3 regions of the Mesorhizobium quangtriensis genome follow, and region 2 is predicted to be linked to each of the others. Evidence: predicted binding sites of a transcription regulator. Region 2 holds the regulator's gene; each other region holds the start of a gene.
The links. The regulator LexA, encoded in region 2, represses DNA repair genes until DNA is damaged. The targets are predictions, from matches to a motif close to TGTTCNNNNTGTGTTCNG.
Positions count from the first base shown of each region.

Region 1 (5,669 bases), on a different contig from region 2:
TGGAATGCGGCATAGATCAGGCAACCTCGCTTGAACAGCCGCACATTCGATTCGCCTTCGGGCGCGTTTAGCGCTAATGCGGCGGTTCCCGCACGCATCTTCCCATGAACGCACTGCTCACCGATCCCTGGTTTTACGCGGCGGCCGTCCCGGCTGTCATCCTCGTCGGCCTGTCCAAGGGAGGCTTCGGCGGTGCGGTCGGCTTTGTCGGCGTGCCGCTGATGGCGCTGGTGATGAGCCCGGTGCAGGCGGCGGCGATCCTGCTGCCGATCCTGTGCTTGATGGATATCGTCTCGGTGTGGACGTGGCGCGGCATCTATGACCGCAGCGTGCTGGTTTCGATGATGCCGGGCGCGATAGTGGGCATCGGCGCGGGCTGGTTGACCGCCGCCCTGGTCACGGCCGGAATGGTACGCCTCATCGTTGGCGCGGTGGCGTTCGTCTTCGTGCTGCGCTGGATCTATCAGCAATTGCGGCACGGCAGCGGCCACAGCGCCTCTCATAACAGGATCGCCGCAGCCTTCTGGGGCGTCGTGTCGGGCTTCACCAGCTTCGTCGCTCATGTCGGCGGGCCGCCGTTCCAGGTCTATGCCCTGCCGCTGAGGCTCGATCCGAAAGTGCTGAGCGGGACGGCAGCGATCTTCTTTGCCGTGACGAATGCCGTGAAGCTGGTGCCCTATTTCGCGCTCGGCCAGTTCGACGCCACCAACCTGACCGCCTCGCTCGTGCTCATGCCGATCGCACCGCTGGCGACGCTCGCCGGCGCCTGGCTGGTGCGGCGCATGCGACCGGAGATATTCTATCCCTTCACCTATTGTACTGTTGCGCTGATCGCGGTGAAGCTGATTTATGATGGCGTGCTGGACATCCTTTACTGACGTTGCGCCGCTTGAACGCTGTGGTTCCCCCGGGAGGGCCTATGACGAATCCCTATGAAATGGACCTGGATCGCCAGCCGGCGAACTTTCAGCCGCTGACGCCGATCACCTATCTGGAACGGACAGCCAAGACCTATCCCGACCACACCGCGATCATCCACGGCGCGAGCCGATGGTCCTACGCACAGTTCTGGCAGCGCTCCCTGCAGCTTGCCTCGGCGCTTGCCCAACGCGGTATCGGCAAGGGCGACACTGTTACCGTCATGTTGTCCAACACGCCGCCGATGCTGGAGGCTCATTTCGGTGTGCCGATGACCAAGGCGGTGCTGCATTCGCTCAACACCCGGCTCGACGCCGCCATCATCGCGTTCCAGCTCGACCACGCCGAAACTAAGGTGCTGATCGTCGACCGCGAGTTTTCGGGCGTGATGCGCGAGGCGCTGGCGCTCGCCAAGGCAAAGCCGATGATCATCGATTTCGACGATCCGGAATATCCCGCCGACGCCCACTATCCCAAGGGAGAGCGGATCGGTTCGATCGACTACGAGGACTTTGTTGCGTCCGGGGCCGCCGACTTCGCATGGTCGATGCCCGACGACGAATGGGATGCGCTGTCGCTGAACTACACGTCCGGCACGACGGGCAATCCGAAAGGCGTCGTCTACCATCATCGCGGCGCGGCGCTGATGGCCTATGCCAACACCATCCATGCCGGCATGGCGAAACATGCGGTCTATCTGTGGACGCTGCCGATGTTCCACTGCAACGGCTGGTGCTTCCCCTGGACGCTTGCCGTGCACGCGGGAACTCATGTCTGCCTGCGCTGGGTGCGACCGAAGCCGATCTACGACGCCATCGCCGACCATGGGGTCACGCATCTCTGTGGCGCGCCGATCGTGATGTCGGTGCTGATCAACGCACGGCCGGAAGAGAAACGCGACTTCTCGCAGACGGTCACCTTCAACACCGCCGCCGCGCCGCCGCCCGAGGCGGTGCTCGCCGGCATGGCCGACGAAGGCTTTGCGGTGACCCATCTCTACGGGCTGACGGAAACCTACGGGCCGGCGGTCGTCAATGAATGGCACGGCGAGTGGGACGGTCTCGATAAGGATGCCCGAACCTCTAAAAAGGCCCGGCAGGGTGTGCGCTACGCGCCGCTGGAGGGGCTGACCGTGATGGACCCGGAGACGATGATCGAGACGCCTGCCGACGGTCAGACGATCGGCGAGGTGATGTTCCGCGGCAACATCGTCATGAAGGGCTACCTTAAGAACAAAAAAGCCACCGACGAGGCCTTTGCCGGCGGCTGGTTCCATTCGGGCGACCTCGGCGTCATGCATCCGGACGGCTACATCCAGCTCAAGGACCGCTCCAAGGACATCATCATCTCGGGCGGCGAGAACATTTCGTCCATCGAGGTGGAAGACGCGCTCTACAAGCACAAGGCGGTCGCTTCCTGCGGCGTGGTGGCAAGGCATGACGACAAATGGGGTGAGGTTCCCGTCGCCTATGTCGAGCTGAAGCCGGGGGCGAGCGCGACGGAGGACGAGATCATCGCGCACTGCCGTGGGCTGCTGGCGCGCTTCAAGGTGCCAAAGGCGGTGATCTTCACCGAAATCCCCAAGACCTCGACCGGCAAGATCCAGAAGTTCAAGCTGCGCGACCGCGCCAAGGCCGGATAGCGGGTCGGACAGTCCTGCCGTCTTCGTCGCCGAGGGATTTCTGTTCCAGCAGCCGGTTCGTGGCAGGTAGTCGCGACTCAGGTATCCTGCGTGCATCGTGCTTTTCCCGTGGCGACATTGTCCCGATACGGGCCCGCCGCAGAAATGCGCGATACATCATCCGGACCCGAGGGGGAACTCCATGAAAGGCACAGCGCGCAACTTCTTCACCATCGCTGTCATCTATTCGCTGGTCGGCATGTCGCTCGGCCTGCACATGGCGATGTCTCAGGACCACTCGCAATTGCCGACCCACGCGCACATCATGGTGCTGGGCTGGCTGATGTCGGCGGTCTTCGCCGTCTTCTACCATCTCGTGCCGGGAGCCGGCGCGTCGATGCTCGCCAAAATCCACTTCTGGATCGCTGCGCTGAGCAGCCTCGGCATGTTCATCGGGCTCTTCATTCTTTACGGCGGAGACCCGTCGATCGAGCCGCTGCTGGGCGTATCGGCCATGGTCTATTTCGCCGGCACGTTCCTGTTCGCGTTCATCGCGCTTTCGGCGCTCTGGAGGGCAAGTCCCGCTTCGGCCGCGCATCACATTCCGGCGGAATGACGAAAATTTTTACCGGATTCCGGCCCGTCAGTTAACCCCGCATTAAGCTTTACGGGCGTTTACTGTGCGCATCCAGTGATCTGGATTCTTACCGAGTGGCTGGAGCCACTTCGTTTGACGCCTCCCTGTTAAACTCCTGAGAGCCGCCTTTTCGCGGCTCTTTTTTTTGTCCGACAGCGTTCGCGGATTGTCGCCGGCTAACACCCGGGCCGGTACCGTTAACCTTTTATTAAACATACGCTTGCGTTGCTCTGCATGACGGCGCATTTTCGCTGCGCCGGTCCGTGGGTGGTCAAATAGGACTGGCGGCTGAGTGGACAGCCGGAGCGGGAAAGTAGTGCAGGGGCGTTTGGACATGAGCGAGCCGTCGACGGACAGCAAGACGATCAAGCTCGCGGAACGCCGCGTTTTCTCGCAGTCCTTCAAGCCGCTCTATAACGAAGGCATGACGCTGGTAGAAAACGCCGCCGAATATCTCGACGGCGAGGGCCGCGCGGAAGCAAAGAAGCTGTCGCGCCTCGCCGCGACGCTTTATGCGGCGGAATCCATGCGTCTCACCACCCGCCTTATGCAGATCGCTTCCTGGCTGCTGCTGCAGCGCGCGGCCAACTCCGGCGAGATGAGCCGAGACCAGGTCGCGATCGAAAAGGCCAAGGTAAGGCTCGACACCGCGTCCGCCCATGCTGACGCAAGCGGCTGGGGCGAACTGCCGGTAGCCTTCGTCGACCTGGTGAACCGCTCGCTCAGCCTGCAGGGGCTGGTCCGGCGCATGGACGACGAGATCTACGGCAAGAATACCGTCACGCCGCTGTCGCCAGTGCGCAGCCCCAATCCGGTATCCGACCAGATCACGCTCCTGAACACGGCGTTTGCGCGCGGCTGAGCCGCCAAACCCCTGCCGGAACCGTCTGCGGGGATTTCCCCTGAAATCATGGCCTCGGCGCGGCCTCTGTTTCTGCTTTGTTCACATTTCTCTGGCATCGCTCCAGCGGACAGGTAAAGGTTCCGCGATGGCTCAGGCGATTCGTATCATCGGCATCGATCCCGGACTGCGGCGTACCGGATGGGGCGTGGTCGAGACTCTTGGCAATTCGCTGCGCTTCGTCGCAGCCGGCACGATAAAGTCTGACGACAAGGCCGCGTTGGCGGTGAGGCTCAGGCAGATTCATGACGGACTGGTGGGCGTGGTCGGGCAACAGGCGCCGCATGAGGCGGCCGTCGAGCAGACCTTCGTCAACAAGGATGCGGTGGCGACGCTGAAACTCGGACAGGCGCGCGGCATCGCCATGCTGGTGCCCGCGCTGGCTGGCCTGGAGGTCGCCGAATACGCGCCCAACGCAGTGAAGAAGGCGGTGATCGGCGTCGGACATGGCGAGAAGCAGCAGATCCACATGATGGTGAAGGTGCTGATGCCGAAGGCGTGCTTCGACAGCGAACACGCCGCCGACGCGCTCGCCATCGCCATCTGCCACGCGCACCACATGCAAAGCCCGGCGGCGCGGTTGGCGCGGGCGGTGGCGTAGGGATTGAAGGCGGGGCAATGATCGGCAAGCTCAGGGGCACGCTGGACGAGATCGACGAGGACCACTGCACGATCGACGTGCATGGCGTCGGCTACGTGGCCTACTGCTCGTCGCGGACGCTGGCGCATCTTCCCGGCCCAGGTGAGGCGGTTACGCTCTTCATCGAGACCTATGTGCGCGAGGACATGATCCGGCTCTACGGCTTCGAGTCGGTGCTGGAGCGTGAGTGGTTCCGGTTGCTGATGAATAATGTGCAGGGCGTCGGCGCCAAGGTCGCGCTGGCAATTCTTTCGACACTGGCTCCGGCCGATCTAGCCAATGCGATCGCGCTACGCGATATCGCCACCGTTAGCCGTGCCCCGGGCGTGGGCAAGAAGGTCGCCGAGCGGATCGTCACCGAGCTGAAGAACAAGGCGCCGGCCTTTGCGGGCGCTGCGTCGGGGACGATCGGGCTGAAGCAGGAACTCGGTGAGGGCGTTGCGCCGGCGCCAATCGCCGACGCCGTCTCGGCGCTGGTCAATCTCGGCTATTCGCGCGACATTGCGGCGAATGCCGTGGCTGCCGCTCTGAAGAGCGCCGGTGAGGGGGCGGACTCGTCCAAGCTGATCAGACTTGGGTTGAAAGAGCTGGCGCGATAGTTGTATTGCTGAGCAGAGATTTTCTTACTATTTATGATCAGTAAGAATGTTTGGCAGGAGTAAGTCATGGGCGCTTTCACGACAATGACCTCCAAGGGACAGTTGACGATCCCGAAAGAGGTAAGAGACGAGTTGGCCCTGAAGCCGGGCACAAAATTTTTCGTCACTGTCAGGAATGGTGAAGTCGTGGCTTTGCCAAAGAACAAAAAAATTGCCGACCTCGCGGGCATTCTCGGCAATCCCCCCAGGGGTGCCCCTGCCACGCTTGAAGATTTCGACAATGCGATTGGACAGGCGGTCGCGGAAGATGACGAGCGGATCAAGCGGGAATGGAATGAACTCGTCGGCAAAAA
Region 1 covers NZ_JBEBMF010000001.1:61,176-66,844, reverse strand. Annotated here, with positions in the region: gene ABMA32_RS00345 (sulfite exporter TauE/SafE family protein) at 105-878, shown strand; gene ABMA32_RS00340 (acyl-CoA synthetase) at 920-2,560, shown strand; gene ABMA32_RS00335 (hypothetical protein) at 2,742-3,155, shown strand; gene rcdA (protease adaptor protein RcdA) at 3,511-4,038, shown strand; gene ruvC (crossover junction endodeoxyribonuclease RuvC) at 4,166-4,678, shown strand; gene ruvA (Holliday junction branch migration protein RuvA) at 4,696-5,316, shown strand; gene ABMA32_RS00315 (AbrB/MazE/SpoVT family DNA-binding domain-containing protein) at 5,383-5,669, shown strand, end outside.
Region 1: ruvC (crossover junction endodeoxyribonuclease RuvC) is a predicted target of LexA. The motif match lies at 4,106-4,123, and genes of this name have one in related genera.

Region 2 (5,669 bases):
GCCGCCTCACCCACCTCGGCGAGGACGGCAAGGCCGACATGGTCGATGTCGGCTCGAAGGAAGAAACCGTACGTACGGCGATCGCCGAGGGCATGGTGACGATGCAGCCGGCAACGCTGAAGACGATCCTCGAAGGCAATGCAAAGAAGGGCGACGTGCTGGGAGCGGCGCGGATCGCCGGCATCATGGCGGCCAAGAAGACATCGGACCTGATCCCGCTCTGCCACCCGCTGATGCTTACCAAGGTGACGGTCGACATCGAGCCTGACGAGACGCTGCCGGGGCTGCGCGTGACGACGATGGCCCGCGTCACCGGCAAGACGGGAGTCGAGATGGAAGCGCTGACCGCGGCGACGGTCGCCTGCCTGACCATCTACGACATGGCCAAGGCTATCGATCGCGGCATGGTCATCTCCGGCATCAGGCTGGTCGAAAAGACAGGCGGCAAGTCGGGCGACTACAGGGCTTACGCATGAGCGGGCTGCTGCCCGTCGACCAAGCGCTGGCGCGTATCCTTGCAGGCGCTGGTCCGGGAGAAGCCGAAATCGTCCCTCTCGCCGAGGCGGCCGGTCGTGTTCTGGCAGGACCTATCCAAGCGCTGCGGACACAGCCGCCGTTCGACGCCTCGGCCATGGATGGATATGCCGTCCGCGCCAGCGACGTCGCTGACATCCCTGCCTGCCTGCAGCTTGTCGGCACGGCTGCGGCGGGCAAGCTTTTTCCGGGCGAGGTCGGCCCCGGGCAGGCAGTGCGGATTTTCACCGGTGCGCCCGTTCCCCACGGGGCCGATACGATCGCGATACAGGAGAATGTCAGGCCGCTCGACGGCGACACGATCGAGGTTCTCGAAACCGTCGCAGCGGGACGCCATATCCGCAAGCGCGGGCTTGATTTCACTGATGGGGAAACGCTGCTGGAAGCGGGGCGGACACTCGACCCAGCCGCGCTGTCGCTCGCCGCATCGGCAAACCATCCTGCCCTGCCGGTCGTCAGGAAGCCGCTCGTCGCGCTTATAGCGACCGGCGACGAACTTCTGCCCCCCGGCAGCGCCACCGGTCCCGACCAGATCATTGCCTCCAACGCCTACGGCGTCGCGGCAATCGCCCAGCAGGCCGGCGCACGCGTCCTCGACCTCGGCATAGCGCCGGACAGGATCGAGGCAATTTCGGACTTGGTGCGCAAGGCTCTCGAGGCTGACGCGGATGTCATCATCACGCTCGGCGGCGCGTCCGTAGGCGACCATGATCTGGTGCACACCGCGCTGAAGCAGATCGGCATGGAGCTCGGTTTCTGGAAGATCGCGATGCGGCCGGGCAAGCCTCTCATGTTCGGGCGCCTTGGCCACACCCGCTGCCTCGGGCTACCCGGAAACCCTGTCGCCAGCCTCGTCTGTTCTCAGCTTTTTTTGAGCCCGTTGCTGGCTCGGCTCGGCGGGCGGCATTACGAAGCGCCCTTCATCGACGCTGTGCTGGGCGGCACGATGGCAGCGAACGATCTGCGCCAGGACTATGTCCGGGCCACCGTGGAATTTCTGCCTGAACGAATCGTGGCGACGCCCTTTGCGATACAGGATTCGTCGATGCTGCGACTGCTGGCCGATGCCGGCGGGCTGATCGTGCGCGAGCCTTTCGCTCCGGAAGTGAAAGCGGGCGATCCTTGCCGCGTTCTGCTGTTACGCTGAACAAAACGTCAACGTATTCATTAAAATTTAAACAGTTGCGGAACACAACTGGAACAGATAGTGTTTGTTCTGGTTTTGTTTGACCTTGATTCCTCGGGGGAATGTCGATGCTGACCCGCAAGCAACATGAGCTCCTGCTCTTCATTCACGAGCGGCTGAAGGAGTCAGGCATTCCACCCTCCTTCGACGAAATGAAGGAAGCGCTCGACCTTGCCTCCAAGTCCGGCATCCACCGGCTGATCACGGCGCTGGAAGAGCGGGGCTTCATCCGCCGCCTGCCGAACCGGGCGCGGGCGCTGGAGGTCATCAGGCTTCCCGATTCCATCGCGCCGGGCCTCAATGCGGCGAAGAAGTTTTCGCCCAGCGTCATCCAGGGCAGCCTCGGGCGCAGCCAGCCGGAGCCGGCGCCGCGAAACCGGTCTGCAAGCAATGACGACGATGCCGGGTCCGTTGCCATCCCTGTGATGGGCCGTATCGCGGCCGGCGTTCCGATCGACGCGATCCAGCACAAGACGCACTCCATCGCCGTGCCGCCGGAAATGCTGTCGGGCGGCGAACACTATGCGCTGGAGGTCAAAGGCGATTCGATGATTGAGGCCGGTATCTTCGACGGCGACACGGTCATCATCAAGAATTCCTCGAGCGCCAATCCGGGTGAGATCGTGGTGGCGCTGGTCGATGACGAGGAAGCCACGTTGAAGCGGTTTCGCCGCAAGGGCGCTTCGATTGCTCTCGAAGCGGCCAACCCCGCTTATGAAACACGGATTTTCGGCCCCGACCGCGTGAAGGTGCAGGGCAAGCTGGTCGGGCTTATCCGCCGCTATTGAGGCGCGGCTTCTTCAGGCGAAATGGGCGTGGCTGTCGGCGTGCGATCGTCGGTGACCGGTTTGTTATCATCACCAGTCTTGGGTGTTGTGCCCGGCTGGTATGGCGGCAGGCCACGGGCGGCGCGCGAGAAGGCGCGCTGAGTGTGCCATGGCCGATACGGTTTTGCGATGGCATACTGGATTGTGGGCTTGCCCGAGCCTGAGAAGGTAACTGCGGCACTTCCGTAGCGTGCAAGATCACGGGACGTCACAACCAGCAGCTCCTTCCAGTTGCAGACATCCTTTGCCGACGCATCCTCAATGAGGATGAACGTGGCGGTGCTGCAGTGATCGGCGGCTGTCGCGGCATCGGGGACAAGCGCCACGACAGCACCGGACGGATGCCGGGCAAGGCAGACGCTCTCGGCGCATGAGAAGCCGGCGGTGACGGTGACGGTCCCGTCGCTTGCAACAGTTCCCTCGCCTTCCGTAGGCCGAACGATTTCCTGTGCCTGCATGGCACGTGACCAGTTGTCGATGGTGAACTGATTGGGGCGTGGGCGGTTGATGGCGATCTGGCCGGCGCCGAGGTCGAGGCCGACGAGCCGGGCGTCTTCCGAGACCAACAGGTCGGGTTGCCGGTCGAACAGCAGGAACAGGCTGGCGAGTGCGACCGGAATGGCGGCGACGCGCAGCCAGGTCGACGTGACGGTGGCGGCAAGCAAGGCTACCGTCAGCACGGCCACCGCCTCCGGCCTGATCATGCCGACCACATCGAGGGGCGATCGTTCCGCGAACCACTGCGCTATCGCGAGCATGACGGACAGTCCGAAACCCATGATCTGGAAAAATGGGCCGTCGAGGCCGAAGGGCATGGCGAGCGAGCCCAGCACCGCGAACGGCATGACTATCACCGAGACCACCGGCATCGCAGTCAGATTGGTGAACAGCCCCAGCGACGGCATCTGCTGAAAGTGCCACGCCGCGTAGATCGCCGTTGCGCCGCCCGCAACTATGGAGGTGACCGCAAGCCCCGCGATCGCGGCCAGCGAAAAGCGAGCCGCCCTGCGCAGCAGCGTACGCTCAGCTACGTGCGCCGACGGACGGTTGCTGCGCCAGTCCGCCCATGCGGCATAGGCGCCGACGAGTGCTGCTGTCGCGGCAAACGACATCTGGAAGCTCGGGCCGATCACCTCATGCGGCGAGACCACGATCACTATGATCGCTGAGATCACGAGATTGCGCAAAGTAAGCGCTGCGCGGTCGAAGAGGACCGCCACGAGCATGACCGCGAGCATGATGAAACTTCGCTGAGCGGCGACCTCCGCGCCGGACATGAACAGGTAGCCGGAAAGCCCGACAAGCGCGACGGTGGCGGCGTATTTCTTCACGGGATGGCGCGAGGAGAAGGAAGGAAACAGGGCGAACCCGGCGCGCATCAGGCCCATGATGGTACCGGCGACAAGCGCCATGTGCAGGCCCGAGATCGAGATGACGTGGTAGATGCCGCTGCGCCGCAGAGCCTCGTTTATCTCCTCCGGTATGCCGGCGCGGACGCCGACCACCAGTGCGGCCGCGATCTCGCCCTCCGGGCCTCCGATATGGCCGCTGATTCGCTCGGCAATAGAGAGGCGCAGCCGTTCGATTGAGGCACCAAACGTTGCAAGCGCAGGCATTGGACCGACGGCAGATGCGCGCTCTGGCCCGCGCAGGAAAAATCCGCTGGCGCCTATGCCGTCGAAATAGCTTTCCAGCGAGAAATCGTAACTTCCCGGCCGCACAGGGCCGGATGGCGGCATGAGGCGGACGAGGCCGACGACAGTCTCGCCAACCGTCACGTCGTCGGGGATGCGCCTCGCCGAGACGCGCACGCGCTCCGGCGCGTAGCGCAGGACGGGTCGCGCCGTGCCGACGACATCGATCGTCAAGCGGACACGGCCATTGGCCATGCGCTCGATCGCGGCCACGCGGCCGGTAAGCTGGGTCGTGATCTCGCCGCCAAGCATCTTGGTGCCGGCGCGCCATGTTTCCGCTTTTGCAAGCAGAACACCGACGAGGCACAGCAGAGCCGCCATGAACGCCATATGCAGCGCCGGCCGACTGCGTGACGCGAACGCCAAAAGCCCAAGACCGGCGGCTGCCGCAGCGAGCGGCAGAACAGCCGGTTCGTCCGCAAGCGAATAATAGGCCAGCGCACCGGCCGCCAGAAAGACCGGCGAGAACAGGAAGGCTATGCCGCGGTCGAGTTCGAGGGAGACGGCGCGCGATATCGCGCGACCGATGCTTTTTCGCGAAGGCAGCGCCGACACGGTTCGCTGGATCGCCGACAGCCTCTGGCCCATAGCCGGTGTGCGCGGCGGACCCTTTTCATCGCCGAGCGTTACGGCAACGCCAGCCACAGCGGAAACGACTGTTCTAGGCCCTGCCTCCGGAAGATTCGCCGGCTTTTCAAAGGGCGCGACTTCGGGAGCGAACATGGCGCGTTCGCCGACACTTTCGGGCGATCCCTCCTTTGCCATGCAGCCCCCACTGCGCCCGATACTTGCACGACGGGCGACCTATGCTACATGAACCCCGACTTTTATCCACCGGTCGCACGCCGGGCTATGCGAGCAGCCCCCCGGACCGCAGTTCGAGAAAAGAATGTCCAAAACCGTCGTCACCCGATTTGCCCCGTCTCCTACCGGTTATCTTCATATCGGCGGGGCGCGGACGGCCCTCTTCAACTGGCTTTATGCGCGCCACACCAAGGGCACGATGCTCCTGCGAATCGAGGACACGGATCGCGAGCGCTCCACGGAGGCGGCCACCACGGCCATCCTGGACGGGCTTTCCTGGCTGGGTCTGCATTGGGAAGGCGAGCCCATATCCCAGTTCGCGCGCGCGGAACGCCATCGCGAGGTGGCCGAGGAACTGGTGCGCAACGGCAAGGCTTATTACGCCTACGAGACCGCCGCCGAGCTCGACGCGATGCGCGAGAAGGCACGCGCCGAGGGCCGGCCGCCGCGCTATGACGGGCGCTGGCGCGACGCCGACGTTTCGGAAGCGCCGGCCGGCGTGAAGCCGGTCGTGCGCATCAAGGCACCGCGCGAAGGCGAGACCATCGTGCGCGACCGCGTGCAGGGGGACGTGAAGTTCCCCAACAAGGATCTGGACGATTTCATCATCCTGCGTTCGGACGG
Region 2 covers NZ_JBEBMF010000003.1:466,483-472,151, reverse strand. Annotated here, with positions in the region: gene moaC (cyclic pyranopterin monophosphate synthase MoaC) at 1-476, shown strand, start outside; gene ABMA32_RS18075 (molybdopterin molybdotransferase MoeA) at 473-1,681, shown strand; gene lexA (transcriptional repressor LexA) at 1,789-2,508, shown strand; gene ABMA32_RS18065 (ComEC/Rec2 family competence protein) at 2,502-5,006, opposite strand; gene gltX (glutamate--tRNA ligase) at 5,131-5,669, shown strand, end outside.

Region 3 (5,669 bases), on a different contig from region 2:
CGAGCACCGCGATCAGACCCTCGCCATAGGCGACCACGTCGACCCATGCGAGGCTGCATTTGCCCTTGCCCGCGCGCCGCTTGCCGAGCGAGAGCAGCCGGCAGAGCCGCGCGTAAGCGGCTCGGTCGGTCGGATAGACCAGGAGAGACATGCCGTCGGACAGATCAAGGCGGCAGCCGACGATCAGGCGCACGCCGGTTGCCTTCGAAGCTTCGTGTGCGCGAACGATACCGGCAAGGCTGTTGCGGTCGACGACCGCAAGCGCCTCGATGCCCTGGATCGCTGCCTGTGCGAAGAGCTCGTCGGCCGACGACGCCCCGCGCAGGAAGCTGAAATGCGATGTGACCTGAAGCTCGACATAGCGATGAGTGCTCATCCGAACACCCCATGCAAGAACCAGCGATGCGACCCGATCACCGCATCCTCGCCGTCGCCGGCGCGATAGATCCAGTATCGTTCGCCAGCTTCGTCTTCGACCCTGAAATAGTCGCGCACGGTCGCGAGTTCGGCATCGCGTTTCCACCATTCCCCGAACACGCGCTCGGGCCCGTCGGCCCGGCGCACACGGCGGCGAATGCCGCGCCAGGTGAAGGCGACCGGGGGATGATCGGGCAGGAGCGCGACGGTCTCGATCAACTCGGGGCGCTGCAGCAGGCGCGCGGGCCGCGGCCAATGGCCCGGCCAGGTGGCGCCGGTGTCGGGCGCCATTGCCGGAATGCGGGCGACGACGCGCTCGGGCACGTCACTGGATAGCGGCGCCGCGCGATAGACGGCCCGTTCGCCGACGCGGTTGGCGAGCGTGTCGATCAGATCGGACACGTCGGGGATGGCCTCTTCGATCAGCGAGCTGACGGTCTGCTTGCGGACCAGGGGTACGGTGCTGCTTGCGACGAGGGAAAGGAGCTCGATGCCGAAGCCCGGATCGATGGTTTCGATCCTGTCGCACAAAAGCCGGGTGAGACGCTTTACGTCGCGCACGGGCATTGCCATGCCGACACGGATCGCCTGGCGCTGATTGTCGACGCGCCGCAGGTGAAGATCGAGCCGCCGCGCACCGAGATCGGCTTCCTCGAGGCGTTCGCAGAGCGCAACGACGAGCTTGCCGATGTAGCGCGCGATTGTCTCGGCCGCGGAGATCGGTTCGGCGAAGCTGCGCCGGACCTCGATCAGGTCGGCCGCCCGGACTGGATCGATCGGTTCCGCCGCCGCCCCGACCGCCTGGTCAAGCCGCCGGCCGAGCTCGTGACCGAAGCGAAGCGTCAGCGGCGCGCGCGGCTGCGCCAGAAGATCGCCGACCTGCTGGAAGCCGAGCACGCGCAGATCCTGGTTCATCACCGCAGGCAGACGCAGAGCCTCCAACGGCAATGAGGAGACGATGTTCGGCCCATGCCCGGCTGCCGCCACGAAGCCCGGGCTGGCAAGGTAACGGGCAAAGGCATGCGCGGCGCCCCAGCTGTCGGCCACGGCGGCGCGCGCGGCGATGCCGGACATGGCAAGGCGACCGATCAGGGCATCGAGCATCGCTTCTTCACCACCATGGAGATGATCGGCGCCCGTGGTGTCGATCACGATCCCGTCGTCGCCATCCACCGCGACGATCGGGGCAAAGCGCTGCAGCACCCACAAAGCGAGGCGCTCCAGCGCCTCGGAATCCGCGATCGGGTCGGCATCCTGGATGAGCAGGTCCCGGACGAGGACCTGCGCCTTGGCGACCGGCATGCCGGGCCGCAAGCCAGCCGCCCGCGCAGCGGCATCCGCCGAGACCACCACGCGCCGGCTTCCTTCCCGGCCGATCAGGACGAGCGGGGCCTCAACCGGAGGCGCCGCGTCGCCGGCCTTCCGCCGCAGCCGATCGGTCGACCAGCTCGGCAGGAAGAGCGAGACAACCCGTGTCATCGCAAGCCTCCAACTCGAAATCTGCACTCTCGCCCGCGCGGGCGCGGATCAACTCGACAAGCCACCGATGGCGGCTGACACCAGGAACGGGCAGCGCCGCCGAGGGCAGGACCGAGATCCTCCAGCGCGTCATCGCGGCGGTTGGCTGTCCAAAATCGGCGGCCTCGGTCTGGCGCCGCCAGCGCCGAAGGGCGATGCCGATCGTCCCGGTGCCTTCAGCCGAGAGCTGCAAGCGCCGGGAGGCGGTCATGGAAAGACGGGCGACCTCGCCGACGACGGCGCCCAGCCCGCCATGTCGGAGGCCTTCCTCCATGCAGGCGAGGATCGCCTTGTCGTCGCCTGCCTCGACGTAGATCACGCGATCCGGCGGCAATCCTGCCTGCGCGAGCGCCGGCGCGAAGAGATCCGCGCGTGTGATACACCACAGGATCTTGCCCGTCGTCCGCGCGGCGATGCCGCCGGCGAACAGGGCGGCGGCCGCACCGTCGACGGCACCAAATCCGCCGCCCGCAATTTCATGAAGAGCGCCACGCGCCAGGCCTCCGCCCGGGAGTCGCGCGTCGACCTCGGCAATTCCGAAAGGAAGCACCGATTTCGCGCGCAGGGTTCGACCCTCGATCTTCTCGATTTGCGCGCGCAACGACTCTATGGCGGGCTCCGGCCGCAAGCTGGTCCTTGACCTCCTGGGATGGCTCTTGCATCATGTTCTCTATTTGTTCTCCAAATAAAGGGCGTGAGTCAAGAGCAGCGGCGAGCATCGAATCGAAGCAGCTGCGAGATGCAAAATTGCACTGTCTTGCGGCGGGTCCTTTGCCGCACGGATCGATCCCAGTACGGCGGGACCAGATCACCCAAGGGTCTCCTTCGCTTCCACCTCGCCCAGCACACGTAGATCGGGGAGCGGAAGCTTGAACCAAGAACTGAACGGCGAAGCTGGTTCGCTCGCGTCACTCCAAATGTTGATCGTATGCGGCGAGAGCCAATCCGCAGTGGCTACCGCGTATTCCTTCCAAGGGCGGTCTCGAAGTAGATATCGTTCTCATACGTTCCGAAGTTCCGGTTCAAGCCGAATCTGCAAATCGAGAAGCTGGCTGGCATCCATTCCATGGCCCGCGAGAGTTTGCAGGTAGTCAAGCAGATCGTCTTGCCGCGGTTGGCCAAAGGCTAGGCGATAGACCGTGAGGCTGCGCTTGAGCCAAGCGAGTCGCGTGACTTCCCGACTGAACGGCAACATCGGCACGCGCCGTTCGACCCTCACGGAACCTTCGTAGATCCAATAGGGGATGAGGTCGGTGTCGACCGCCGCCTGGCTGCGCGCGCGCTCGAACATCAGCTTCCACGGATCGTCAGGCGCCTGCCCACAGCCCCTGACGGCACCGCCTTGGCGCTCGGCCAAGTTGAGACGCACGGCATGGCCCTTGAAGCGGTTGACGCGGCCTTCGCGCTGTTCAAGGTCCACCGGGTTGCCCGGTAGGTTCCAGTGATAGACGCGATAGCAATAGGGATGGAAATCCAACCCCTCCTGGCCGACCGACGTGGTGGCGAGAACGAATGGCCGGAACGGCGAGTTGAACGCATCGCGCACGCCTCCGAGCCGGGCGACGGCGCCGTCCTCGTCCTTGTAGTCGGCGAGCCGCATCGCGAAGCGTCCGCGCATCTGGAATTTGCTGATGTCGAGGGCCTCGCCATCGACATGCACGTCGTCGACCTCGATCTGCGACGGGCGGATGGCCAGGGCCTGGGCCATGGCGCGCGCGACGCCGAGGGCGCGTTCCTCGGCCGGGCGGGCTCCGAGACCTTCGGCATCGACAAGGTAGTGGGCGTATTCGTCCAAGACGGCCTGTAGGTTGTGCTCGGCGCAGTAGACCAACACACGGCGCCAATAGTGATCGTCGGTATCCCGCCGCAACAGGGCGACCGCGTCATGCTGGTTGAACAGCGCCCGGAACGACCAAGCGACTTCAGCGGCGGCGCTGAGCAGGCGCGGGTCGTCCCACGCCAGCTCGGGCGCGATCCGCTTGAGGGCGCGAAGCGCGCAGACGGCCGGGCTGCCGAGCGCCACGTCTACCAGCAGGTCGGAAAGATCGGCGGACGAAGCGCCGATGTCGTGCGTCTTGACCGCCGCCGCAAGCTCGGCGACATGATCCTGAAAGGCGTCTTCGCTCGCCAGGGCGCGCATGCCATGGGGCGTCTCCAGCCAGGCGCGGGACCGCGTGCCCAGCAGGTCATCTACCACGGCGGGAGCGGCCCACTCGGCGCTGTTGGCGTCCTGCCGCGACGCCGCCCCTTTTCGCAGAGCCTCGAGGGCGGGCTTGAGGCGGTCGACGATGGCGGCGCGCATGCCCTCCTGCGACAGGGCGGTCTCGGTTTCACTGAAAACCGCGAGCGGATCGGCCAGCTCGGCCAGAGCCGGCGACGGATAGATTAGGAGCAGCGCGCGCAAACCCACAAGCCGCCCCTGATCCTGTCGGAACTGCAAGGGGCGCAGACGATGTTGCTCGAAATAGCGTCGGCCGGATTCGCCGACGCCCATGCGCCGTTCGGCTTCATAAGACAGCAGGGCTGCAATCGCGTCGGGCACCATGGACCAGGCCGAAAATATCAGCGCCTTGGTCAGCGGCGCGCCGGATCGCGCGTCGCCGTAATAGGGCATGGCGGCGGGTATCCAGAGATTCTGTTCGAGACGCTGGCCGAAGATGTCGTCCATGATCGCGCGCATGCGGCCATTGGCCGGCTCGAGCGGCGCATAGGCGTCGATGGCGTCGTGATCGAGCATGGTCGGCCGAGCGGCCTGGATGGCGCTGCGGAGGGTCGCCGAGGGCGCCTCCGCCTCGTCCGTCAGAAGCTGCTTCAGGCTGTAGTGTCGCATGAAGTTGAGCAGGTAAGGCGCCGATTTCCAGTATTCGATGATTTCCGGCGCATCGAGTGTGCGCGCCACTTGCGACAAGGCCGACGCCTGCGCGAGATCGGCGGGCGCGACCGAGACCGTGATGGCGGGCTCGCTCATCATGGAGTCGCGTTCGATCGTGGACGCGACCCGCTCGGTTCGGGCGATCACTTTGCGCAGGCGCTGTTCGATGGCCTGGCGCGCCTCGACCGCTGAAGCGTGCGATTGCGGCAGGGTATGCAGAAGGCCGCGGAAAGCGCGCATCTCGCGCGAGAGCGTGGCCGCCACCTCCGGCCCTCTTTCGCGGCCAAAGAGGAAGCTCAGGGTTTCGAGGAAATCCTGATAGTGGTCGCCTTCGTCGGGCTCATCGCCGGCGAGCGTCAGCATCCGGTAGGGCGTGGCGGAGAGCAGCAGGGTACGGGCGGCGTGCCCGTCGCCTCCCGAGTAGTCGAACAGTTCGCGCGCTAGGATCGCCGCGTCGCTGTCGCCATGCAGCAGATCCCGAAACCGCTGGAACTCGTCCATGATGATGAGGTCGGGTTGCAGCGCATCCACGCAGGCGTGGGAGAGCTTGGCGCGGAGCCGGGCGACCAGGTTGTTGCGGGGCTGTGTCATTTCTGCGGGATAGGTGTCCCGGCGGCGCGGGAAGAGTTCGCAAATCCGTTCGAGTTCCTCGAAGAGGTCGCGATCCGCTTTCACGTCGCGGCGGAAACGCTCGATGATGCGCTTGTCGACGCCTTCGAGGGTGAGGTTGTCCACAGCGCGGTTCCAACCCTCGACGCCGGCCGTGACCTGCAACAGGTTGTGCAGGCCGCGCGGGCGGGTAACGAGATCGCGCAGGAGATGGAACAGCAAGGCGCGTTCCTGCGTCACACCCGTCGCGGAG
Region 3 covers NZ_JBEBMF010000005.1:64,004-69,672, forward strand. Annotated here, with positions in the region: gene ABMA32_RS22795 (error-prone DNA polymerase) at 1-376, opposite strand, end outside; gene ABMA32_RS22800 (Y-family DNA polymerase) at 373-1,896, opposite strand; gene ABMA32_RS22805 (ImuA family protein) at 1,811-2,563, opposite strand; gene ABMA32_RS22810 (helicase C-terminal domain-containing protein) at 2,936-5,669, opposite strand, start outside.
Region 3: ABMA32_RS22805 (ImuA family protein) is a predicted target of LexA. The motif match lies at 2,600-2,617, and genes of this name have one in related genera.